Regions from separate parts of the Streptomyces sp. GSL17-111 genome, predicted to be linked through region 4. Evidence: riboswitches for the same ligand, from Rfam matches in the RefSeq annotation. Region 4 holds a riboswitch; each other region holds the start of a gene.

Region 1 (2,191 bases), 4.3 Mb from region 4:
GGGTCATCGCCTCGGCCGGTATCGCGATCGCCCTCGGCACCTACCTGGGCGGCTGGCGCATCATCCGCACCATGGGCCGCGGCCTCACCGACATCCACCCGCCGCAGGGCTTCGCCGCGCAGACGAGCTCGGCCGTCACCATCCTGGCCTCCTCGCACCTCGGCTTCTCCCTGTCCACCACGCAGGTCTGCTCCGGTTCGGTGATGGGCTCGGGCTACGGCCGCAAGGGCGGCGTGGTGCGCTGGAACACGGCGTACCGCATGTTCGCGGCCTGGGGCCTGACGATCCCGGCGGCCGGTCTGGTCGCCGCGCTGGCGGCGCTGCTGGCCGTCCAGGGCGACTGGGGCGTCACCGTGGTGGCCGTCCTCTTCGTGGCCGCCTCCGGCGCGATCTGGGCCGCCTCCCGCCGCGCCGTCGTCGACCACACCAACGTCAACGACGACGAGCCCGGCCCGTCCGCCGAGCCGGCCGGCCAGGGCGCGGGCGACGCCGGGGACTCCGGCGTGATGTCCGCCGCCGTCCAGGCCGTCAGCCCGCCGCCGGTCGGCGCGCAGCGCGGCGACTCCCAGCCGGACGACGACCCGAACGCGGCCGAGCGCCGCACCCCGAGCGCCGTCTGACGGCGCACCCCCAGCGCCGTCTCACGGCGACGGAACTGGCTCCCCGCACCACGACCCCCCAAGGACAAGCCTGATGGACATCGACTGGGCAGCACTCGGCCAGGTCTTCGGCGTCAGCCTGGTGGCGACGGTCGCCCTCGTGGGCGTCTTCACCCTCGGCATCGTCGGCGGCTCGGCGCGCAAGGCGGACGGCAGCACCGGTGCGCTGGCCCGCGTGGGCTCCTACGCCGCCTACGCGGTCTGCGCCGGCGCCGTGGCGCTGGGCATCTACACCATCGCGGCGTAGCCGCCGACAGCCCGCACACGTCGGGCCCTCGCGAGCGCGCACGCAGCACGGCGGAGGGGCACGGATCAGGTCCGTGCCCCTCCGCCGTGTGTCTGCTCACACTCTCCCGACGCAGGTCAGCGCCGAGTTGACGCCTTCTGCGGGCCGTGGTGGACTTCGCGTTGCCAAACGGCGGCAGGGGAGGAAGCCGGTGCGAATCCGGCGCGGTCCCGCCACTGTCACCGGGGAGCACTCCCCCACCCGAGGTCACGGCCGCGCGCGGTTGGAAGGCCGGGGGACGTGTCGATCCGGGAGCCAGGAGACTCTCGTCGCCGGACACGTCGAGCCAGGGCGCGGACCCTGAGTGAGGACACATCGCATGCCCGGCACCGCCATGCCTCCAGACCGCTGCGCCCCGCCCACCGAGCAGGTGCCGACGGCGAGCTGACGACGCCATGGGCCGCACCTCTGCCGGGGTCCTCCTCGGCTTCCTCGGCGACGCCCTCCTCGCCGATCCGCGCCGCGCGCACCCCGTGGCCGCCTTCGGGCGCGCGGCGGGACGCGCCGAACGCCTGCTGTGGCGCGACCACCGCGCCGCCGGGGCCGCGCACACCGCCCTGTGCGCCGGGTCTGTCGTCCTCGCCGCCGCCGCACTCTGCCGTGCGCCGGACCGGCTGCCCGCCCGGCACGCGAACCCGGCGGCCGTCGCGCTGAGCGCCGCGGTCACCTGGAGCGTGCTGGGCGGTACCTCGCTCGCCCGGGAGGCGCGGGCCGTCGCCGCCGCGCTGGAGGCCGGTGACGTCGAGGCGGCACGCGCCCGGCTGCCGCACCTGTGCGGCCGCGACCCGCAGGCGCTGGACGCGGACGGCATCGCCCGCGCGGTCGTGGAGTCCGTCGCCGAGAACACCTCCGACGCCGTCGTCGGTGCCCTCGTGTGGGGCGCGCTGGCCGGTGTTCCGGGCCTGGCGGGCTTCCGGGCCGTCAACACGCTGGACGCGATGGTGGGTCACCGCTCGCCCCGCTACCGCCGGTTCGGCTGGGCGGCGGCGCGGCTGGACGATGTCGCCGGGTGGCCCGGCGCGCGGCTGACGGCGGCGCTGGCCGTCGCGCTGGGACCCGACCCCGTCGGGGCGCGGGCGGCCTGGCGGGCCGACGCGCACCGGCATCCCTCCCCCAACGCCGGGCCGGTGGAGGCGGCGTTCGCCGGGGCGCTCGGTGTCCGGCTGGGCGGCACGCTGGCCTACGGCGGCCGGGTCGAGCACCGTCCCGTCCTGGGCGGCGCCTCGGGCCGGGAGGTGACGGTGGC
Region 2 (2,191 bases), 820 kb from region 4:
GTTGGAGGAGTGGATGACGGAGCCGGGCCGCGCGGTCTGGTTCGCCGTCCGGTTGGCGGCGTCCTTGAACGTCATCCAGCCGTTGCCGGTCTGCGCCAGCGTGCGCATCATCCGGGCGTACAGCTGCCGGGCGGGGACGGTGCGCACCGCCAGCCCGGCGGCCTCGGCCTCGCGGTACGCGGCGTCGAACTCCTCGCCCCACAGGTCGGGCAGGTGCGGCACGTCCACCGGGGAGAACAGGGACCAGTCCTCGTCGGCCTCCACGCGGCGCATGAACGCGTCCGGGATCCAGTGCGCGAGGTTGAGGTTGTGGGTGCGGCGGGCCTCCTCGCCGGTGTTGTCGCGCAGTTCGAGGAACTCCTCGACGTCCGCGTGCCAGGTCTCCAGGTAGACGCAGGCCGCGCCCTTGCGCCGACCGCCCTGGTTGACGGCCGCGACCGAGGAGTCCAGCGTGCGCAGGAAGGGCACGATGCCGCCCGAGTGCCCGTTGGTGCCCCGGATCAGCGACCCCCGTGCGCGCACCCGCGTGTACGACAGCCCGATCCCGCCGGCGTGCTTCGAGAGGCGTGCGACCTGGTGGTAGCGCTCGTAGATCGAGTCCAGCTCGTCCCGGGGCGAGTCCAGCAGGTAGCAGGACGACATCTGCGGGTGCCGCGTGCCGGAGTTGAAGAGGGTGGGGGAGGAGGGCAGGTAGGCCAGGGAGCTCATCAGCCGGTACAGCTCCGCGACCTCGGAGAGCGCTTCCCCGCCGTCGGCCGGGGCCAGCCCGCACGCGATCCGCAGCAGGAAGTGCTGCGGCGTCTCGACGACGCGGCGGCTGACCGGGTGGCGCAGCAGGTAGCGGGAGTGGACCGTCCGCAGCCCGAAGTACTCGAACCGGTCGTCGGCGCCCTCGGCCACGGCCCGATCCACCAGGGCGTCGAGCGCGTCGGCGTGTGCGCGGACGAAGCCGGCCGTGGCGTCCGCGAGGAGCCCGGCGGAGTGCCCGGCGGCCACGGACGTCGAGAAGGACACCGCGCCCTCCTCGGCCGCCTCCCGGCGGATGGCCAGGGTCAGCAGCCGGGCGGCGAGCCGGGAGTGCTGCGGCTCCTCACCGATGAGGCCGGCGGCCGCCTCGACGGCCAGCGCGTGCAGTTCGCCCGTCCCTGCGGCGCGACGGGCGCCCCGCAGCGCCGCCTCGGCGACCGCGGCAGGCGAGAGCGCGGGCAGGTCGGCCGTCAGCTCCGTCAGCGTGCGCGACAACTCCGCCGACGCGGGTTCCGCGGATGCGATGGTCACGGGGTGTGCTCTCCCTCGCTGTGCGGGGCCGCGCGGGAGGCGGGCAGGCGCACACGGACCGGCCGCCACTACGGGCGGAACACACCGCGGAACGTCCCCCGGCCCATTCCACGAGGCCCGGACGAATCGTTGCGCCGTCGGCAGGTACTCGGGCTCGCGCGGCACCCTGCGGCACCGTGCACACCGTTGCGGGACAGCTCCGGACTCCCACCGGATTCCCCTGCTAAGACAGCGGGTCGAGCATACATGTAGGGGCGACAACTCCCGGCACCCCTACATGTTGTGTCCCACGGTGTCGCGCACCGAAGGGGGCGGGGGAGGGGAGCGTCAGCGCCTCACGCCGCCAGCTCCCGCGCGAACGTCCACAGGGGACCGAAGCCGGGCAGCGGCTCCCAGTCCCGCTCGGGGGTGCGGACGAAGCCGAGGCGCCGGTAGAGCCGGTGCGCGGGCTCCATGCCCGCCTGGCTGGAGAGCACCAGCCGTGCGAGCCCCCGCTCCCGTGCCCGCTCCACGCAGGCGCGGACGAGCGCCTCCCCGGCGCCGCGCCCCCGGCCCTCGCGACGCACCGCGAGCATCCGGAACTCGCCCTCGCCGGTCCCGGCCAGATCGGCGTACGGGCCGCCCTCGCCGACGAAGGCGACGGCGCCCAGCACCTCGCCGTTCCGCTCGTCGGCGGCGACCAGCACCTCGGCGTGGAGGGAGCGACGCCGGACGTCCCGCAGCTCCGCCAGGTACGGGTCCTCCTCGCCGAAGTCCAGCAGGCCGTCGCCGAGGTAGGCCTCGGCGGTCAGCTCCCCGATCGCGTCCAGTTCCTCCGGGCGCGCGGGGCGCACGGTGAGATCCGTGGTGACGTCCATGGGGCCAGTCTCCTGCACGGCTCGGACATCGTGCGGGTCTTTTCGAACACGGTCAT
Region 3 (2,191 bases), 3.7 Mb from region 4:
GACGCCACCGAGCACGCCCGCGAGCGCGGCGGCGGCCGAGGCGCGGACGCGGCCCATCAGCGCGCGTCCCCGCCCGACGAGCCGTCCGACGAGCCGTCCGAGGGGCCGTCCGACGAGCCGTCCGGCCCGTTCGCGGAGCGGTCGGCCGAGCCGTTCGTGCCCGTGCCGCGCTTGCGCAGACTCACCAGCAGGCCGATGCCGACGCCCGCGACGAAGATCGAGCCGACGACCCACCACACGGCCGCGCCGTTCCCCTCCTCGCCGTCCGCGCCGTCGCGATTCTCGGACGCCAACCCCTTGGGCTCCTTCGAGGGCTGCGGCTCCGGCCCGGTGGCGCTCAGCCGGGCGAGCAGGTCCGAGCCGCCGAACGCCTCCGGGTCGCCGCCCGTGGCCCGGACCGCCAGCACCAGCTGACCGAGGCCCGCCGGGCTCTCGTTCAGGCCCTGCCACTGGCCGTGGTGGTCCGCCAGCCAGTTCAGCGGCTCCCGCGCGGCGTCCTCGTGACCGCCCGCCGCCAGGGCGATGACGGCCAGCGCGGTCCCGCTGTGGTCGGGCTGCGGTTCGGCGCCCGGCATGGCGAACTCCAGGTAGCCGCCGTTGCGCTCCAGTTCGGCGCTGAGGTAGGCGGCGGCGGCCTGCGCGGACCGCTCGGCCGGGAACCGGCCGTCCTCGTCGCACTCCGGGAGCGTCGGCGTCCCGGCGTCCTGACCGGCGGCCTCGGCCGCCAGGCCCAGGCCCTGCGCCCCGAGCGCGGCGGACGCCGTGGCCAGGCCGTTCGGCTTCAGGTCGCCGTTCTCCTCGGGGACGTGGGCGAAGGCGCCGGCCTGCCCGTCCGGCGCGTCGCAGCCGAGCTGGAAGGCGCTCAGCGCGGCGGCGGGGGAGTCCTCGCCCGAGCCGTCGCGGCCCGCCGCGTTCAGCGCGCCCGCGACGACGGCCGTGGAGTTGGCGTCGGACGCCGGGTCGCCCGCGTAGTACGCCCAGCCGCCGTCCTCGTTGCGCACCGACTCCAGCCACGCCACCGCGTCCCCGACCGCGCCCGCGTCCGCTCCGCGCAGCGCCGCCAGGGCCTGCACGGCCATGGCCGTCGCGTTGGTGTCGCGCGGTGTCTCCGCGTCGCAGGGCGCCTGCGGGTCCGCGCGGTAGGAGGTGAAGGAACCGTCGTCGCACTGCTGGTCCGTCAGCCACTCCACGGCCGACTCGGCCGGGGTGACGCCGAGCGCGTCCTGCGCGAGCAGCGCCGTCGACTGCCGCCACACCGCGTCGTACTGCGGGTCCCCGGCGCCGTACAACCCGGCCGGGAGCGTCACCTCGGCGGACGGGGACGGGGAGGCGTCGGCCAGGGCGGCGGGGGCCGCCGACGCGCTCAGGACGGTGGCGGCGGCCAGGGCCGTGGCGCAGCGGCGCAGGAGCATCAGGTGCCTTTCGGTGGCGGTCGCGCACACCGGCACCACGGGCGGGCCACGCTGGGCGCGCGGCTCTCCGGGCTCGGCATCCGCAGACCTCGACGGTGCCGGCGGCGCGCTGCGAACGCTCCGCCGGGAGCCATGGACCCTCCCGGGGGAGGGGTACGCCGTGGTGCGGGTCTTCCGGCTCGCGGCCCGCCGGAGCCGCTCCTTCCGGTGCGGTCCTGCGGTGCCGTTCACGGTTGCGGGTCAGCGCCGGATTCCCACCGGCTTCCCCCGACCAGGGCGCGTACTGCACCGGACACTCTAACGGCGCAACGGGCCCGGGCCGCGGTGCCGCCGGTCACACCCGCTCAGCAGGTGGGACACGCAGCGTTCTTCTTGGTGCCGCACGGTGACTGGTCCACCGGGGCCCAACAGCCCATGCGTTTGTCATACCGGTCTCATGACAGCCGTGACTGTTCGGTCACGCACCGGCATGGAAACGTCTGTGCCGAGCCGGAACGAGGGGCCGACCCCCCCCCGTGCACCGACCCGGAACCGAAGGGGGACGATGGACAGCCGGTACGAGGCCTACTGCTTGGCCGACCCGCACTTCTACGAGACCCCCGACCGTCTCTCCACCGCGGCGGGTGGCCGGGACGCGACGCTCGCCGCCGCCCGCCGCCCGGTCCCCGAGGGCTGGCTGTCCGCCCGCAGCGGCGACTGGCTGGAACTGCGCCCGGAACAGGGTGAGTTCCCCGCGCAGGGGTGGAAGGTGCACGTCTCGGCCACGCTGGGGAACGCCG
Region 4 (2,191 bases):
CCGCAACTACCTCGGCAAGGGCAACCGGCTGCCGGCCGAGTACCTGCTGATCGACCGCGCGAACCTCCTCACCCTGAGCGCCCCCGAGATGACCGTCCTCGTCGGCGGCCTGCGCGTGCTGGGCGCGAACGCGCAGGGCTCGGCCCACGGCGTGCTCACCGCCACCCCCGGCGTCCTCACGAACGACTTCTTCGTCAACCTGCTGGACCTGGGCACGACGTGGAAGGCGACCTCCGAGGACGCGAGCACCTTCGAGGCCCGTGACGACGCCACCGGGGAGGTCACCTGGACCGGCACCCGCGCCGACCTCGTCTTCGGCTCGAACTCCGAGCTGCGGGCGCTCGCCGAGGTCTACGCCTGTGACGACGCCCGGGAGAAGTTCGTGCGCGACTTCGTCAGCGCCTGGGACAAGGTCATGAACCTCGACCGCTTCGACCTGGTCTGAACCGCCATCCGGGCCGTCCCCCTGCGGGGACGGCCCGGGTGCCGCCGGTTCACGGCGCGGTGCGCCGCCCCGGCGGGGTGAACGTGTAGAGGTCCAGGATCTCCGGCAGCGGCGCGACGCCGGGGCCGCCGTCGCCGATCCAGTCGACGATGTCCTCCGTCGCGGCCGGGTCGTTGACCAGCCCCAGCCAGACCGGCCGGGCCCCCGCCGCCCGCCCCTCGGCGGAGGGCTGCACCACGACGACGTTGGCCTGGTCGCAGACGTCGAGGCAGTCGGAGACGCGTACGGGTGCGGCCGCGCGCAGCCGCTCGGTCTGGGCCGCGTGGTCGACGCCGGTGATCTTCGGGCTGCCGCAGCAGCAGTCCCGGCACACGACGACGCGGCACGGCAGCGGTCCGGTCGCCGCGCCGCCGCCCGGAGCGGCGGCCGTCGTTCGCGTCGGTGGTGCGGACATGCCGCGCCCTCCCTCTCTCCGGGGAGATCCGCCCCGGGGGTTCGTCGAGGAGGCGGCAGCGTGAGTCTCCTGGCTCCCGGGTCGATGCCTGCCCCGGCCTTCCCACCCGTCTTCGGGCAGTGGCCTGTCGGGACCGGCTCGCCGGTCACAGTGGCGGGACCGCGCCGGATTCACACCGGCTTCCTCGTCCGCCGTCGCCTTGTCGTCCGACATCATCCCATCGCCCGGAACGGCGCACCTCGGCGCCTGCGGCGAGGGGCCCGCGTCAGTCGGCCGCGTGGTCGTGCGGGAGGGTCGCGGACGGCTCGGCCGGCCGGTCCCGTCCGCCGTCGTGCCCGGACACCGGCACGACGACCAGCCCGACGAGCACGGCGGCGGCCACGACGCGGCCCAGGGCCCGGGTCGCCCAGGTCGGGGCGAGCGCCCTCGCGCCGGTCCCGGGCGGCGGGCCGAGTCGCTGTGCTCGCCGGGCGGGACGCAGCAGTCGGTACAACAACAAAGCCGCCACGGGAAGTTGCAGGAGCCACAGCACCGTGCGCGGCCACTCCCCGTACCAGACGTTGGTCCCGTACAGCAGTGTGTGCCACACGCTCAGCACGTACACGACGATCACGAACCGGTGCAGGCGCCGCCAGGTGTTCGCCCCGATGCGGTGCCGTACGTAGAACAGCAGCCCCAGGGGGACCGCCAGGTACAGCGCGCCCTGACCGATCGGAATGGCGATCTGCCCGGTCCCGGAGTCGTACCATCCGGGCACGAAGCTGTCGGCGAAGCCCGCCCACAGTCGCTCCGCCCAGGCCAGCGACGTCTCGTAGCGCACCAGTTCGGCGGCGAACATCAGCGCGTGGGCGGCCATCAGCGCCATCGTGGTCAGGCTCGTCGTGCGGTGCCAGCGCTCCAGCGTCTCCCGGCGGACCGGCAGGCGGGCCGGCCGGCGGCCGGAGAGCAGGAGTCCGAACATGACCGTGCCCCAGGCCCACAGGAGCCCGGACCAGCCGAACGCCTGGCTGAGCAGGTACATCCAGTAGGTGCCGGGGTCGTCCATGAAGGGCATGACGGCGACGGTGTCCGAAGTGCCGGAGTCCATGCGCACGTACAGGAAGACGAACACGGCGGCCGTCACGAGCACCGCAGCGGCGGCGTCGGGCAGGGCGGCGCGGAGATCACCGCGCAGAGCCACCCGGTCGGGGGGAGGGGGCGTGCGTCCCGCCGGGGTGGCGGTTCCCGCCTCCTGGGGCCTCACCTCGTCCCGTCTCACCTCGGACGGCATCGCGGACCTCCCGTTTCTCAGA

Evidence for each region. Region 4 has a riboswitch for cobalamin ahead of V6D49_RS03750 ((2Fe-2S) ferredoxin domain-containing protein). Riboswitches for the same ligand answer to the same signal wherever they lie in the genome.
Region 1: linked by a shared signal. The riboswitch ahead of V6D49_RS23060 (cobalamin biosynthesis protein) and the one ahead of V6D49_RS03750 ((2Fe-2S) ferredoxin domain-containing protein) in region 4 are both predicted to bind cobalamin.
Region 2: linked by a shared signal. The riboswitch ahead of V6D49_RS07245 (ribonucleoside-diphosphate reductase subunit alpha) and the one ahead of V6D49_RS03750 ((2Fe-2S) ferredoxin domain-containing protein) in region 4 are both predicted to bind cobalamin.
Region 3: linked by a shared signal. The riboswitch ahead of V6D49_RS20540 (prenyltransferase/squalene oxidase repeat-containing protein) and the one ahead of V6D49_RS03750 ((2Fe-2S) ferredoxin domain-containing protein) in region 4 are both predicted to bind cobalamin.

The regions. Positions count from the first base shown of each region.
Region 1 is NZ_JBAJNS010000001.1:5,187,750-5,189,940, reverse strand. Features, by position in the region: gene V6D49_RS23070 (inorganic phosphate transporter) at 1-620, shown strand, start outside; gene V6D49_RS23065 (hypothetical protein) at 694-906, shown strand; cobalamin riboswitch at 1,088-1,210, shown strand; gene V6D49_RS23060 (cobalamin biosynthesis protein) at 1,341-2,191, shown strand, end outside.
Region 2 is NZ_JBAJNS010000001.1:1,718,178-1,720,368, reverse strand. Features, by position in the region: gene V6D49_RS07245 (ribonucleoside-diphosphate reductase subunit alpha) at 1-1,278, opposite strand, end outside; cobalamin riboswitch at 1,401-1,559, opposite strand; gene V6D49_RS07240 (GNAT family N-acetyltransferase) at 1,614-2,135, opposite strand.
Region 3 is NZ_JBAJNS010000001.1:4,598,821-4,601,011, forward strand. Features, by position in the region: gene V6D49_RS20535 (SCO2322 family protein) at 1-57, opposite strand, end outside; gene V6D49_RS20540 (prenyltransferase/squalene oxidase repeat-containing protein) at 57-1,412, opposite strand; cobalamin riboswitch at 1,560-1,725, opposite strand; gene lanKC (class III lanthionine synthetase LanKC) at 1,957-2,191, shown strand, end outside.
Region 4 is NZ_JBAJNS010000001.1:902,935-905,125, forward strand. Features, by position in the region: gene katG (catalase/peroxidase HPI) at 1-445, shown strand, start outside; gene V6D49_RS03750 ((2Fe-2S) ferredoxin domain-containing protein) at 495-899, opposite strand; cobalamin riboswitch at 942-1,129, opposite strand; gene V6D49_RS03755 (ferric reductase-like transmembrane domain-containing protein) at 1,165-2,169, opposite strand.